Regions from separate parts of the Paenibacillus sp. NPDC055715 genome, predicted to be linked through region 2. Evidence: riboswitches for the same ligand, from Rfam matches in the RefSeq annotation. Region 2 holds a riboswitch; each other region holds the start of a gene.
What was found. A riboswitch is a leader RNA that binds a small molecule or an ion and turns the genes downstream of it on or off. The one in region 2 is predicted to bind glycine.
Positions count from the first base shown of each region.

Region 1: linked by a shared signal. The riboswitch ahead of sdaAB (L-serine ammonia-lyase, iron-sulfur-dependent subunit beta) and the one ahead of gcvT (glycine cleavage system aminomethyltransferase GcvT) in region 2 are both predicted to bind glycine.
Region 3: linked by a shared signal. The riboswitch ahead of ACWGOO_RS18930 (alanine/glycine:cation symporter family protein) and the one ahead of gcvT (glycine cleavage system aminomethyltransferase GcvT) in region 2 are both predicted to bind glycine.

Region 1 covers NZ_JBSHGA010000019.1:45,780-50,884, reverse strand. The annotation lists gene ACWGOO_RS20730 (Ig-like domain-containing protein) at 1-1,005, shown strand, start outside; gene sdaAA (L-serine ammonia-lyase, iron-sulfur-dependent, subunit alpha) at 1,162-2,061, opposite strand; gene sdaAB (L-serine ammonia-lyase, iron-sulfur-dependent subunit beta) at 2,051-2,740, opposite strand; glycine riboswitch at 2,951-3,064, opposite strand; gene ACWGOO_RS20715 (DUF6359 domain-containing protein) at 3,278-4,867, shown strand.
Region 2 covers NZ_JBSHGA010000015.1:31,659-36,763, forward strand. The annotation lists gene pulA (type I pullulanase) at 1-1,554, opposite strand, end outside; gene gcvH (glycine cleavage system protein GcvH) at 2,090-2,485, opposite strand; glycine riboswitch at 2,783-2,971, shown strand; glycine riboswitch at 2,972-3,068, shown strand; gene gcvT (glycine cleavage system aminomethyltransferase GcvT) at 3,150-4,250, shown strand; gene gcvPA (aminomethyl-transferring glycine dehydrogenase subunit GcvPA) at 4,378-5,105, shown strand, end outside.
Region 3 covers NZ_JBSHGA010000014.1:21,940-27,044, reverse strand. The annotation lists gene ACWGOO_RS18930 (alanine/glycine:cation symporter family protein) at 1-1,404, opposite strand, end outside; glycine riboswitch at 1,563-1,657, opposite strand; glycine riboswitch at 1,675-1,750, opposite strand; partial or broken gene ACWGOO_RS18925 (PTS glucose transporter subunit IIA) at 1,832-1,939, shown strand; gene ACWGOO_RS18920 (thioredoxin family protein) at 2,054-2,569, shown strand; gene ACWGOO_RS18915 (sugar phosphate nucleotidyltransferase) at 2,769-4,127, opposite strand; gene ACWGOO_RS18910 (response regulator transcription factor) at 4,286-4,981, shown strand; gene ACWGOO_RS18905 (hypothetical protein) at 5,019-5,105, opposite strand, start outside.

The DNA.
Region 1 (5,105 bases), on a different contig from region 2:
GTGAATGTGCCTGGTGGCCTGGCCCTGTCCTCCAAAACAGCAACGATTGATATTAATGAGGATTACATTGCAACTTTGACTGCTACTTATGCCGATGGACGTAAGGAAGATGTGACACAGAATGCAGAATGGACTTCAAGTGCGGAAGATGTTGCTTCGGTGTCCAAAGGTACAATTACAGGTAAAGCAGTGGGGAAGGCGGTTATTACCGCCACCTATAATGGCAAAAAGCTGGCGATCAACGTACAAGTCGGCCTCGTAGACCGTCTGGAAACAGACACACGCGTAATTGCGCTCGGTGCCCAGGAAACGAAGCAGTTGAAAGTAACAGGCGTCAAGAGCGGTGGTACCAAAACAGATGTAACCAAGGACGCCACCTGGTCCACCAGCAGTGTGAAGGTGGTCGAGGTTAGCGAGGGCTTGATCAAAGCTAATGGCAGCGGTAAGGCAACCGTTACCGCTTCTTATGGCAAGCAAAGCATTACATTTACAGTAGAAGTGGATGTAGCTCAACAGATTGAGACGGATGCTATCGCGTTATCGCTTCAATCCGGAGATCAAAAAACCATCGCGATTGTGGTCAAATCCAGTGATGGCAAAGAAAAAGACGTTACGGCCCAAGCCGAATGGAAAACGTCCAATTATAAGGTAGCTACGGTCAAAAAGGGCCGGGTTACCGCAGTAAGCTACGGTAAAACCAATATTCAAGCGAAGTTCGGCGGGAAATATATCACCGTACCGGTGGATGTCGATACGCTTAAATATTTGCAGACTAACGAAGTCTCGTTGAATTTGAAAGCAGGACAGGTAGCTAAGGTTACGGCTACAGCTACGTATAAGGATGAGTCGGAGAAGGATGTATCCAAGCCGGCTATCTGGTCCTCGTCCCGAATTATTGTTGCTACGGTCAAAGACGGCAGCATTAAGGCACAGGGTAAAGGTAAAGCTGTAATTACTGTGAAATATGCAGGTAAAACGACGAAGGTACAGGTAAATGTTCAGTAAGCTGCCCTATTTTTGGGGAGGCACATGGATGTGACTTGCAACGGAGTGAAGTGTAAAAAAGAGCAAGCATACGTCCAGGGACGATATGCTTGCTCTTTTCTTATAAGGCGACTGTTTCTCTCCCCATGTGTATTTGGGGTGGCAGTCGCCTAGAAGCTATGACTTATCCTTCTTGGCTGGTATGTTGCGCGTAAGTGATTCGGTTAAACGCTTACCAGTTGGCGTTTGGGCCAGGCCGCCTTTGGCGGTCTCGCGGTGCTTGGATGGCATCGCGCTGCCGACTTCAAGCATCACGTCGATGACTTCGTCAGACGGGATGGCGCTGCGCACACCCGCCAGAGCCATATCCGCGGCGGCAAGCGCGGTCACGGCTCCCAGCCCGTTGCGCACGATGCATGGAATCTCCACGAGTCCGGCGACGGGGTCGCAAATCAAGCCGAGGGTGTTCTTGAGCGCGAGGCCCACTGCATGGATGGCCTGTTCCGGCGTACCGCCGCGCAGCTCGACCATAGCGCCTGCGGCCATCCCGATGGCTGAGCCAATCTCGGCCTGACAGCCTCCCTCCGCACCGGAGATGAAGGAGTTGTTGGCGATGACGTAGCCAATCGCTCCAGCGGCGAACAGTCCGCGCACCATATGCTCGTCATCCCAGCCAAACCGCTCCTGCGCGCTGATGAACACGCCGGGGATGACCCCGCATGAGCCTGCGGTGGGCGTGGCGACAATGCGCCCCATAGACGCATTGACCTCCGATACGGAGAGGGCGTACGCCATAGCGAGCGCCGAGGCGTCGCCAGAGCAGGTTTCTCCTGCGCGCAAATATTCCGCCAGACGTTTGCCGTCGCCGCCCGTCAATCCGCTGCGGGATACAGTGTCCTGTGTTTGTCCCCGATGAACGGCCTCCTTCATGACTTCATAATAATCAGACATTTGGCGGAAGACTTCTTCCTCCGGTGTGTTCGTCTCTTGTACCTGTTCCTTGATCATCAGCCGGCCCATCGTAGTGGATTCCTCGGCGCACAAGGCACCTAATTCATGCAGATGGTTAAACCGCATCGGATTCAGCTCCTTTTTTTAAATTAATTATTTTGATTTCGTACATATGAGGCAATGCCCGTAATTCGGCAATTAATTCAGCCGGAGCGGGGCTATCGGTTTCAATGGCAGTGAGCGCTTCGCCATCCCGGCCTTTGCGATCTACGTGCATATAGGCAATGTTAATGTGAGCCGCGCCCAGCGCCGAAGTCACCATGCCTAATGTTCCGGGCTTATCCGAGTGAAGAAGCACCAATGTAGGCAGCTCTCCGGTTAGATTGACCCGGAATTCGTTAAGCTGCTGGACATGAATGTTTCCACCGCCGATGGAGGAGCCTAGCAGCGTGCGCTGGTCTTCGCCCTTCCATAGCTCGAAGCGGACCGTGTTCGGATGGGGGGCAGGTAGTCTGCTGACGGCGAACTCTAGTTCCATCCCGGCTTGCTCTGCACATTGCTCGGCATCCGGGATCCGGTGGTCGTCTGTATCGTAATTCAGCAGTCCGGCAATGAGTGCCAGGTCTGTGCCGTGTCCCTTGTACGTATCGGCAAATGAGCCATACAGCGTCATGCGGGCACGGTCAGGTTGCGCACCGAGCCAGTGCCGGGCAACGCGTGCGAGCCGCACCGCGCCTGCAGTATGCGAGCTGGAGGGTCCGGTCATAGCCGGACCGATAATGGAAAATACATCTTTGAAACGCATGGTGTGGCCCCCTGTATGTTTGAATACCATAGTATATGGTGATGCCGTGCCTTTGCGCGGGTGTGACGGTTTCTAATGCTGACGCAGCATGTGAGCGCAAAAAAGGACAGGATAAGGAAATCTCCCTTATCTCTGTCCTCGTTACCTGAGAGTTTTGTGCGGTGTAATACCGCCTTACCCCTTGGGTGGCTTGCGCTCTCTCCAGAGTTGCGTCAGATGACGATACATGGACCTGAGAGATTATCCGCCAGCCGGGTGCTAGCGTCTTGCTCCTTCGGTGCCGCCGGGGTGTGCTTCCCAGACAGACTCTCCCGTCATCTTCATTCGCGTATACCGTTCAACATTCCCTCCTAAGCGTAATGTATGCCATGCCCGGTGTCAATCACAGGCTGGGATTTTATATAATCAGGTACCTTCTCGAAAAAAATTATTAAACTTTACACAATTATGGATGAAATCAGGAAGGAATTAGAAGACTGATAGCTAATCTGATAGAGAACAAACTAATTTATGGAATAATGGGAGGGGCGTTTACGTATGGTAAAAGGTTTCTGGTTCACAGGTTCACGCTTGAAAGGAATGCTGCATCTGGCGGCAATCGTATCGCTGCTAGTAGGGATCTTCGTTCCATTCGGTCAGGTCAAGGCAGAAGGCGCATTGACGGTAGCGGAAGCGCTTCAGCGCCAAAGCAGTGGAAGTACGGTGACGGTAGAAGGCTACGTCGTCGGACATGCCGCCGGATCGAAAACGGCTAATTTCTCTGCACCGTTTGAAAATGATTTTAACGTACTGATTGCGGATCAGGCGAGTGAACGCAATACGTCTAAACTGTTAAATGTACAACTGACATCCGCGTATAGAGGACCATTTGGGCTGTCAGGCCATCCTGAGCTGATCGGCAGTAAAATTCGTGTGACGGGTGCGCTTGGTGCCTATAACAATTTTGGCGGAGTGAAAAGCCCAAGCGCTGTGGAACTGGTAAGCGGAAGCGAGCCTGGGAATCCCGGTAATCCTGGTACCCCGGGTCAACCTGGTACGACATTGCCGGATGGAAAAGGCAAAAAAGTGCTGTTCGATAATACGCACGCGCAGACTGCCGGAGCGGCGGATTGGGTTATAGATGGCGCCTTTTCCGATTTTGCGGGCGGACTGCGTAATGCAGGTTTTACGGTGGACCCGTTGAACCGTTCCATCCCTTTTACCTATGGAGAGCAGGCTATAACGTACGACAAGCTGCGTCCATACGATGTGTTCATCATTGGTGAAGCCAATGTTGCCTTTAAGGCATCCGAGCAGGCTGCTCTGGTACAATATGTGAAGAATGGAGGCAGCATTTTCTTCATTTCTGACCACTATAACGCTGACCGGAACAAAAACCGTTGGGATTCCTCCGAGGTTATGAACGGCTACCGCCGTGGAGCCTATTCCAATCCGGCCAAAGGCATGACTACAGAAGAAGCTGCATCACCGGCTATGCAGGGATTAACCAGTTCCGACTGGCTGGCGACGAACTTTGGCGTTCGTTTCCGCTACAATGCACTTGGTGACGTGAATGCTACGGATATCGTAGCGGCAGATCAATCCTTCGGCATTACGAAAGGTGTACGTTCGATTGCGATGCATGCTGGTTCTACACTGGCGATTATTGACCCGACCAAGGCTAAAGGAATCGCTTATATCCCTACAGGCACGAAAAAATGGGGCAATGCCGTGGACCAGGGTGTCTATAACGACGGGGGCCGTGCTGAGGGTCCTTATGCTGCTGTAGCCAAGGTAGGTCAGGGCAAGGCAGCGTTTATCGGTGATTCTTCGCCAGTTGAGGATGCCACACCGAAATATGTACGTGAGGAAAACGGACAGTCGAAGAAGACGTACGATGGCTTCAAGGAAGTGGACGATTCCACCTTCCTGGTACAGACGGTCCAATGGCTCGCATGGAAGCAGGACTATACGAAGCTGTCCGATGTGGCGGGTCTGACGCTGGACCAGCCAACACAGTTGCTGCCGTTCGAGGAGCCTGCGGCTTCCACGGAACCGCAGCCTGAGCCTTGGGCTGCTCCGGCAGCGGGCTACAAATGGTACGATCCAAGAACGTTCAAATCCGGCTCCTATGGAGCGGCTTCGTAACTAACGAAGAGAGTACAGTTGGAGCTTGACCAGCCAGCCGCTTGATCCCTTTAAGGGGGTCAGGCGGCTTTTTTTGTGCTGAAAATTAACCTGAGGTTGGTTATTTTATTACATTTTGCTCCAGAAAGGTCGCGCTGCTGCTGAATTATTGGTTTTATAAATGATTTTGATAGTCTATTTTTAATTGATATATCCATATACTGGTGATAGGATGAATTCGAATTATTCCGACTGAATC
Region 2 (5,105 bases):
TCGTACGGTTTCATCCTCCAGCAATTCATGTTGGTTCACTTCCCGGTACGGGTCTGCTTCCGCCACGGCTTGTTCGGCCGTTCTCCCATCCTGCGGCTGACCCTGCTGCCATTGCGGATAACCGCAGCGCTCCCGCAAATGCCGCACCGTCAAAATTTTATCCCACAGATTGAGATTATCGTGAGCCGTGACATAATTGATGGTCTCCGAAGGTTGAGCCGTAAAATCATGAATAGCGCCAAAAACACCTTTAAGCACCAGTTCCTCCTGATCCCATGCCCCCGTGGCAAAGCCACTTGCGGTACCATCACTGTCACCCTTAATAGCAGAACGGTAGTTGTCATTGAAGACGGCAAAGCCTTTGTCCCGTTGTGTTCCTTTTAACGTAAGCAAAGGCTGCGGGGATTCTCCCCCCGTCCAAGGCTCTCCATAGATAAGCAGATCGGGACGAACCTCAGAGCGAAGCTCCTGTGTAAGCTGCTCCACAGTCGGCGTATCAATCAGTCCCATCAGATCAAAACGGAAGCCGTCTATATGATATTCTTCTGCCCAATAGCGCAGTGAATCCTTGATATACTTGCGAACCATCGGGCGTTCGCTTGCCACCTCATTACCTACACCCGAGCCGTTGGAAAGCTGCCCATGCTCATCCGTACGGTAATAGTAACCTGGTACAACAGGCTCAAAGGGACCTTTTTCCACCGAGAAGGTATGGTTGTACACGACGTCCATAATGACACCGATGCCAGCAGTATGCAGGGATTGCACCAGCAGCTTCAGCTCCCGTATACGCGCCTCCGGGTCAGCCGGATTCGAAGAATAAGATCCCTCCGGCACATTATAGTGCTGCGGATCATAGCCCCAGTTATATTCCGTGCCCTTTTCCGCAAAAACATTCACCGTATGGAAGTCAGCCACCGGAAGTAGATGAACATGCGTAATGCCCAGCTCCAGCAGATGATCCAGTCCGATGCTGTTGCCCGCCATATCTCTTAGCCCCGTATACGTAAAAGCTGCAAACCGTCCCTGTGCGGCAGATAAGCCTTTTTCTCCAGTATTAAAATGTGTATCCATTGAAAAATCACGCACATGAAGCTCATATATAATAGCATCTGTAGCCCGGGCAAGCGTGGGGCCAGCATCCTCTTTCCATCCGTCCGGATGGGTTTGAGCCAAATCAACGATTGCCGTACGCTGTCCATTGGCTGATACCGCTGTCGCATAAGGGTCGGCCGCATAATGAAGGGTGCGGTCTGCCCATTCCAGCCTGTACATGTAATAATACTTGTTCCAGTTACCTTCCAGTTCTACGGACCATACACCCTGCTCATCACGGCTCATCGGATATTCCCGGCCACCGCTATGGTCCTGAACGTTACCTTCCTGGTCGTACAATCCAGCGTTGTCATACAGCGCTACATGGACTTGCTTCGCAGTCGGTGCCCATATTTTAAACATGCTGCCCGCAGGCGTATAAGTAAGACCCAAATCATGGCCTTCATATGTGGGATATGTTGTGTGCTCAAGCTTCTTGAGTTGACTGAAATCAGACATTCCTGTTCACCACCCATTTCTGTACATCGGCTTTCAGCCTCTGTTCATCCATCATTTATGATGTATACGACTTGTCAGTATACCAGGATTTTGCAAATTCTTCACCTATCTAGGCTATCAAAATAAGACAAGCTTGAAAAGTCGGATGATTTCAAATCCAGATGCTGCCTTCATTTCACACGCACACTCCATTTTATGACAAAATCATGAACAGGCTACAGCAGCAGCCCTCCAAGCACCATAAATAATTCCTTTTATCCCTTCACATGCATGTCAAAACCGCCAAAAAGTCAGGACAGCCTTATCATCCAATACCGTCTTTGTAACGTGAGCATTTAGTCGAGAAGCCATCTTGTCATAAGTACAATTTATGTACGAAATCCACCCTCTAAACAAGAGTAAAACACGTAATTACGCTTGCCAACAAAGATAGCAAAAAAATAGCCGCCATGCCCAATCATCGCGACTATTTTTATACAAAACCGAGCGGACAAAAGCCGCCTTATTCAGTTATCCAACCTACATTGCCCCATTATTACTCATTGGCAGTCAACTGCTCGTACTGATCCGCAGACAGCAGCTTGCTTAGTGCTTCCTCTACATCTTCTCCAATCTTTACTTCGATCATCCAACCTTCTTCATAGGGAGACTCGTTCACCAGCTCAGGTGTGCTTTCCAGCGCTTCATTCATCTTCAAGACCGTTCCCGTCACCGGAGCGAACAGGTCGGATACTGTCTTTACCGATTCAATAGTACCAATCTCTGTCCCCTGCTCAATCGTTGCTCCCTCCCCAGGCAGCTCCACAAAAACGATATCGCCCAGTTGATGCTGTGCAAAGTCCGTAATACCGATTCGTACCGTTCCATCCTCTATGCGCTGAACCCACTCGTGTTCCTCCGTGTACCAAAATTGCTGCTTCACTTCACTCATCCTGCTCCGCCTCGCTTCCCTATGGATTAAATGTTTCGCCTACCCATCCGTGACAGGTTAAGGTTATGACAACAAGAACTATCATGTCAATAATACTAACAAAAATATTTCCACTACTTCATATATCGTTCTAATTAAAAATACGACAAGATATAACAAACGCTTACATATCCTAATTTATAAATAAAATGTTTTTGAAAAGATATTGATGACATTTTTGTTGACATTTCGAATGAATTTGCGTATTAATGGGTAATAACAAGTACTTTTGGAAATACCCGATAACTGTAAACGCGGATGAACGTGGAGGGAGAGACTGCCAAAACTCGCATAGCTGTTGCCGCCTGTGAAAACAAGGTAGCAAGCGAGCCGGATCAAGCTGTTACCGGCAGGACCGGATGACGTATAGCTGATCCAAGGGCAGCGCCGAAGGAGTAAACCTGCACCGCAGGTGAATCTCTCAGGCAAAAGGACCTCTGCTGGACGCATCTCTGGAGAGCATTCGCCATACAGGCGGATCACCCAAGGGGAAACCCGGTACACACCGGGGCAACTCTCAGGTATCAAGGACAGAGCTGAAAAAAAGTGTGTGGACTGCCGTCCATACGTTTTTTTTCGGCCTGTCTTTTTTGTTTAGACGATCACACTGGATAGGAGTGAAAAAATGACTAACTTGCGAAAAACGCCGCTGTATTCGTCCTACGGCACGCTGCCGGGGGTTCGTTGCATTGATTTTGACGGCTGGGAGCTGCCTGTACAGTTCAGTGGCATTCAAAAGGAACATGAGGCCGTTCGGCAACGTGCGGGTTTGTTTGATGCATCACATATGGGTGAATTCTTGGTCGAGGGCCAGGAAGCCGAAGCATTTCTGCAACAAGTGACGACGAACGATGTCAGTCAGTTGGAGCCAGGTCAGGCCCAATACTCACTCCTGTGTTACCCGGATGGAGGTGTAGTAGACGACCTGCTTGTTTACTGTAAAGGGTCGGAGCGTTACATGCTCGTTGTGAATGCCTCCAATATCGACAAGGATTGGGATTGGCTGCTCCGCCATGCGCCTGCATCCGTTCATCTGGAAAACGTATCAGATGCGGTAGCACTTCTGGCATTGCAAGGACCTGAAGCTGCTCGTATTGCCGCAGCCGTGACAGACACGGACATTACGAATCTGGCATCCTTCCGATTCAATGAGGATGTGCAATTGTTCGGGGCAAAAGCGCTCGTCTCCCGCACCGGGTACACGGGTGAAGACGGTTTTGAATTTTATGTGCCCGCGGCGGATGCACCGGCAGTATGGGACGGATTGCTTCGCATCGGTGAGCCGTATGGTCTGGTTCCCGCCGGACTTGGAGCCAGGGATACACTGCGCTTCGAGGCGCGGCTGCCACTGTACGGACAAGAGTTGTCCGCTACCATTTCGCCACTGGAAGCTGGTTTAGGCTTCTTCGTCAAGCTGAATAAGGGAGATTTTATCGGCAGTGAGGCCCTGCAACGTCAGAAAGAACAAGGCATTCCGCGCAAGCTGATCGGACTGGAAATGCTCGACCGCGGCATCCCGCGTGCTCATTACCCCGTTTTTGCGGAAGGACAGCAAATCGGCGAGGTCACAACGGGAACCCAGTCGCCCACCTTAAAGCGTAATCTGGGTTTGGCTCTGGTAGACAGCCGTTTCAGTTCCCTATCCACGCCGCTGGAGGTCGAGATTCGTGGCAAGCGCCTGCGCGCCGAGGTGGTAGCCGCACCCTTTTATAAACGCACACGCTGATTTAAATACTCGTCTTACTAGCGATCTTGATCCGTTACTAACCGCTGCGCAGTTGGCAATCGTTTATGAATCATTTGTTAACCGTTTACGTTTTTACGATTTTGTTGGTTGAAAGGAGCCAGACCCAATGAAACAACATCGCTATCTTCCCATGACTGAACAGGATCAAGCCGAAATGCTACACGTGGTCGGCGCATCGTCCATCGAAGATTTATTCAGCGATATTCCTGAGGCGATCCGGTATGAAGGGGAGCTTCCCCTTTCTTCTCGGCTAGACGAAAGAGCCTTAACCCGCCACTTATTCGGGCTGGCCGGGCAAAACGCCAATACTGACACGCACGCCAGCTTTCTCGGCGCAGGGATTTACGATCATCATATTCCATCCGTCATCCAGCATATCACTTCACGCTCAGAATTTTATACAGCCTACACCCCCTATCAGCCGGAGGTAAGTCAGGGCGAGCTGCAAGCCATCTTCGAATTTCAATCGTATATATGCGAATTAACAGGCATGGCTGTAGCCAATGCCAGCATGTATGATGGAGCGACTGCGCTGGCAGAAGCGGGCTCATTGGCCGCCGCTGCCACCCGCCGCAAGCAGCTCATCGTATCGCGGACCGTCCATCCGGAGTCACGTCAGGTGTTGGCTGCCTATGCACGCGGGCTGGATTTGGATATCGTGGAGATCGACTGTGCAGACGGCGTAACTGATGTGAAGGCGTTAACGGCAGCCGTATCGGATCAGACGGCGGCTGTTTTGGTCCAAAGCCCTAATTTTTTGGGGGCCGTGGAAAATCTGAAGCCGATCGCTGACCTGATCCATGCGCACAAGGGTCTTATGGTCGTCAGCGCCAA
Region 3 (5,105 bases), on a different contig from region 2:
TTGTCCTTTTTCTTCTATTTCTATGGCTGCACCTGCACTGGCACCTGCAAGTATTCCTTTTTTCTTGTCAGGATACAAGGAATCCATATAGGTACGGGTTTCAGCAACGACAATTCCTGACAAGCCGAGCAGTGCAATCAAGTTCGGGAAGGCCATCATGGCGTTAAAGATATCTGCCAGCAACCAGATCGCATCCAGCTTAATAAACGCGCCGCCGGCAACCAACGCAATGAACAGATAACGATACGGCTTAATCCATTTGACACCCAGTAAGTATTCAACACAGCGTTCTCCATAGTAGTTCCAGCCAAGCATCGTGGTGAACGCGAACATAATCAGAATGATTGTGAGCAGTTCCGCACCCAGCGGGAATGCGCTCGAGAAAGCTTGCTGCGTCATCAAGCCCGCATCAGTAGGACCGCTCCATACGCCGCTAACCAGCAGCGTCAACCCGGTCATCACACAAATAATCATCGTATCTATAAAGACGCCTGTCATGGAAATCAACCCCTGCTCCGCAGGCCATTTGGTTTTGGCGGCTGCGGCTGCAATCGGTGCGCTTCCCAATCCGGCCTCATTAGCAAAAATTCCTCTCGCTACCCCGCTGCGCATCGCCAGCATAATTGTAGCCCCGGCAAATCCACCCGTCGCAGACGTCGTAGAAAATGCCGAATGCAGCACAAGCGCGAGTGCGGCAGGAATCTGATCGGCGAACCGAATCAGTACGATCATACAGATCAGCACGTACAAGCCTGTTTTGAAGGGAACGACTTTTGTTGATACCTTGGCAATGCTCTTGAGCCCTCCAATGGTAACGAGTCCCGTAAGGGTAGCAATGATCAATGCCGTTACAATCGGCGGAACACCAAAGCTGTTTTCGGTCGAGGATACAATCGCTTTGACCTGCGGAAATGTTCCAATCCCGAACAGCGCCACCAGCATTCCGGAAAAAGCGAACAGCATCGCCAGCGGTTTAAAGCGGCGTCCAAGCCCTTTTTCAATATAATACATCGGGCCGCCGGAAAATTGTCCATTCCGATCCTTCACCCGGTATTTTACCGCAAGCACACCTTCGGCATATTTCGTCGCCATCCCGAAAAAGGCTGCAACAACCATCCAGAACAAGGCACCCGGTCCGCCCAGTTTTATCGCTGTCGCGACGCCGACAATGCTTCCTGTACCTACTGTGGCCGCCAGCGCCGTACTCAGGGCCGCAAAACTGCTGACATCCCCGCTGCCTTCATTCGGGGCCTTGCCGATCAGCTTGATCGCCAGGGGAAGGCGGAAGACCTGCAACATTTTCAAACGTATGGTCAGCCATAGACCTGTTCCCATGACGAGAATGATCAGAGGAGCACCCCATATCCAACTGCTAATCGTTTCTAGCACATGTACCAAATTCATTTCAACCCGCTCCTCCAGCATATTAATAAACAAAAAAGAGTCAAATCCGCTGATTCGACTCCTGGAGAGGTTAAAGGCACGAAAAAATACAACCATCTTGTGCAGGATCAGCCACTAACAGCTCATAAAAAAGCCTAGGGCATCCCCTGTCACAGGTTATTCGCGTCTCTGTCCTTTTGCCTGAGAGTTTAAGCAGATGATATCTGCGGTGCACCTTCGGCGCCCAATTAAGGGTCTCTCCAGAGTTCTGTCCGTTTACGGTCCCACTTGTTGCTGTAATCAGCCAAGCACCTGAGAGTTTTGCCCCTTCGGTCGGAACTTACGTTCCATCTCCCGCAAACATCAACCAGACATATGAAATTGTTTTTTATTATACAAAAAAATTTCAGCTTTTTACAAGTGAAAAATTTGTGAAGTCGTTTCGTTTTTTTTTGAAAAGCACGTAAAAGAAGGCGATATGGTTAAGCAAGGGCAACTGTTGCTGGAATTTGATATCGAGCAAATTAAAGCCGCAGGCTTTACAACGGCTACGCCGAAAGCTTTCCAGATGGAGAGCTTCTTTTTCGTACATAGTGAGACAAGTATTACAGCGAAAAATGGAAATATCATTTATGATATGTATAGGGTTGTTAAATAAAGGGGGATTTCCGTGAAAAAAGGATATATCATCGGTTTAAGTGTGATTGCGCTGCTCGTCATTGCTATCGCTATTTCGGCTGTGTTCAAGTTTCAGGATCTGGAGCAGGTTGTTCAGCAGAAAGACAAAGAGATTCAAGCGAGCAAAAGCAATTATCCCGAAATATATGACCACTTGAATGCAGTTACGTTTGATGGTTTTAAGAATTTAATTCAGCAGGATCAAAGTGTGTTTGTCTATGTCGGCAGACCCAGCTGTGGTGACTGCAACCGTTTTGAGCCTAACTTTAACAAGATGATTGAACAGTATCATCTGGACTCCAAAATTACTTTTTTCAACGTACATAAAATTCATGAGGACAAGCCCCAATGGAATCAATTCAAAGCGGATTACAACGTTAAATACACCCCCACTATTGCAGAATTCAGACAGGGCAAGCTAGTTGATAAAATAGAATGGACGCCTGAAAGAGACCTCAGTACGGATGTCGTAAAAGAGTGGCTGATTTCCAAGAAGCTTATTCTATAAGCCTCTTGCTACGCTATGCATTACGGTACACGTACAAGCTGTTTATGCGGAAAAAAGGTATTCACGCGTTCAACGCATGAATACCTTTGTTAAGTAAATAAATATAAATTATCCACTATTAAAAAATAGTTCCTACTCCTTCATCACTACCTTCTGATAGCCTCGTTCATCTACATCCGAGCCCTATACTGTAGGTACTTCATAGGGTATGAGTGTCAAGCGGATCGGGAAATTCATATCGGCTAATATCCGTTTCCGATACGATATGTCCGATTTGTGACTCGATGAATTCCAAATCCCCCTCTACTGCTCCTATAAAATGCTTTGCACCGGGTTCTACGACGATGACCTCACCGGGGCTGACCGTCTGTGTTACGCCATTGATACAGACGCTTCCGATTCCTGAGACAATGGTCCAAACTTCTTTACGGAACTGATGCTCATGATAGCTGATAAATCTTCCAGCCGAAATGACAACACGTTTGGTAACTGTCTGTAATCCACTTGCCGCTTGTTGATGGGATAATACAGTTTGTTTCCCCCAGAAGCGCTCTTCAAAACGCGGGCCGATTTCAATTTCCGCCACCATATCCTTAATGCCTGTAGAAGATTGTCGATCCGTGACCAGCACGCCATCAGGCCCAGCAACGACAATAATACCTGGAACATTCCAGATGCTAACCGGAATTTCCAGTTCATTGATAATATGCGAATCATGTGAAGCTTCTGAAATATAGCCAGGACCGCTCAGCTTCGAACTCATTTCCCGTACCAACGAATCCCAGGTCCCCAAATCCCTCCACTCTCCATGGTATGGAAGCACGGAGAGCTTACGTGTCTGCTCTACTACCGCAATATCGAAGCTAGTTTTGGGTAAGTCTGCATAATTTATCGAAAGAGATTCATAGTCTGCTGGTAAACCCTTTTGCTCCAGTATGTCCAACAAAAAACCAAGTCTGAAAGCAAACACTCCGCAATTCCATAAGGCTCCTTCACGGATCAACGCTTTCGAACGGACGAGATCCGGCTTTTCTACAAATGAGCTAACTCTATAAAATGGCTGGTCAAGCGAAGGAGATGACGAAGGCACAATGTACCCGTACTTATCTGAGGGCTCGGTCGGAGCCGCTCCCATCAGTGCGATATCACTCCCCGACTGCTCTAATATAGAAGGAAGTCTGCGCAGATGCTCAAAAAATTCATCTCCCGCATATCCATCCACCGGCATGACGCCTACGATTTCATCGCGTGAGGCACCTGCAACATCATGCAAGTAGGCTGTAGCCAGTGAAATGGCTGGAAAGGTATCCCGCTGAGTCGGTTCCTCTATGACCACAGCATCTTCGCCAATTTGCCCCCGAATCAGCTCGGCCTGAGCCCCACTTGTTGAAAAATAGGCCTCATCCGTCAAATTCGCTTCATCTATTTGTCGCCATATCCGTTGCAGCATACTTTCGGGCCGTTCATCATGACGCAGAATTGAAAGAAACTGCTTGGGACGGTTCACATTGGATAAGGGCCAAAGACGTTTACCCGATCCTCCGGATAATAAAATCATTCGCAAAGAAGCAACCTTCTTCCTCTAAATTAATATTTTTTATATATAGGACTATTTGTTTTTCGTATTTTTGCCGAATACATAAGTATGTATTATCACGACAAATACATGATTATGCAATGTTTATTGTATCTTTGTCCATACAGGAGATGTCAGTTATGCCTATAAAAATACTCATCATTGAAGAACAAAGAAGTTTGGCTGATATGATTGCTCTTCATCTTCAGGAGGAAGGTTATCATACCGAACTTATCTATGATTGTAAACTTGCAATTCCTACACTTATGCGTTTTAAGCCGGATATTATAGTGACCGATTTGATGTTTTTCGGTAGAGCCGAATGTGCACTAATCGGCCAAATCCGTCAATTTACAACGATTCCTATGCTGGTGATCTCCAACAATACCCTTTTGAATATAAGAGTTAAAGCACTGGATGACGGGGCGGATGATTTTTTATGCAAGCCATTCAGCCTGAGAGAGCTAAACGCCCGTATTAAAGCCTTACTGCGCCGCTGTGGCCGCAACATCCCTGTCGAGTCCCAAGCCATAACCAAGAAGCTCAAAAAAGTGCGGGTCTGGGTGAATGATTATCGTCACAGCCTGTTGGTCGATGACCGGGAGGTTGAAGTGACTCAAATCGAATTTTCCATTATAAAAGAACTATCCTGCTATCCGGGGAAAGTCTTTACCCGCAGCGAGCTAATGGACAGGATTAAAGGCGGAGACGGTGCCTATCTTGATCGCACGATTGACGTACATATCTCCAGTCTCCGCAAAAAAATCGAACGTGACCCCAAAAATCCTCAGCACATCCGTACAGTTTGGGGCCGGGGGTACAAATACGAGATGTAACCGTGTCGTCTAATGGGTTGCATCTGGTAACTTTCTTTTATGGATTCTTTCGTTTTTTCCATCGTTGATAGGGAAGAAAACAAGCCGCTCCACCAAGGTTCCCAATTATGAACAGTATCCAGCC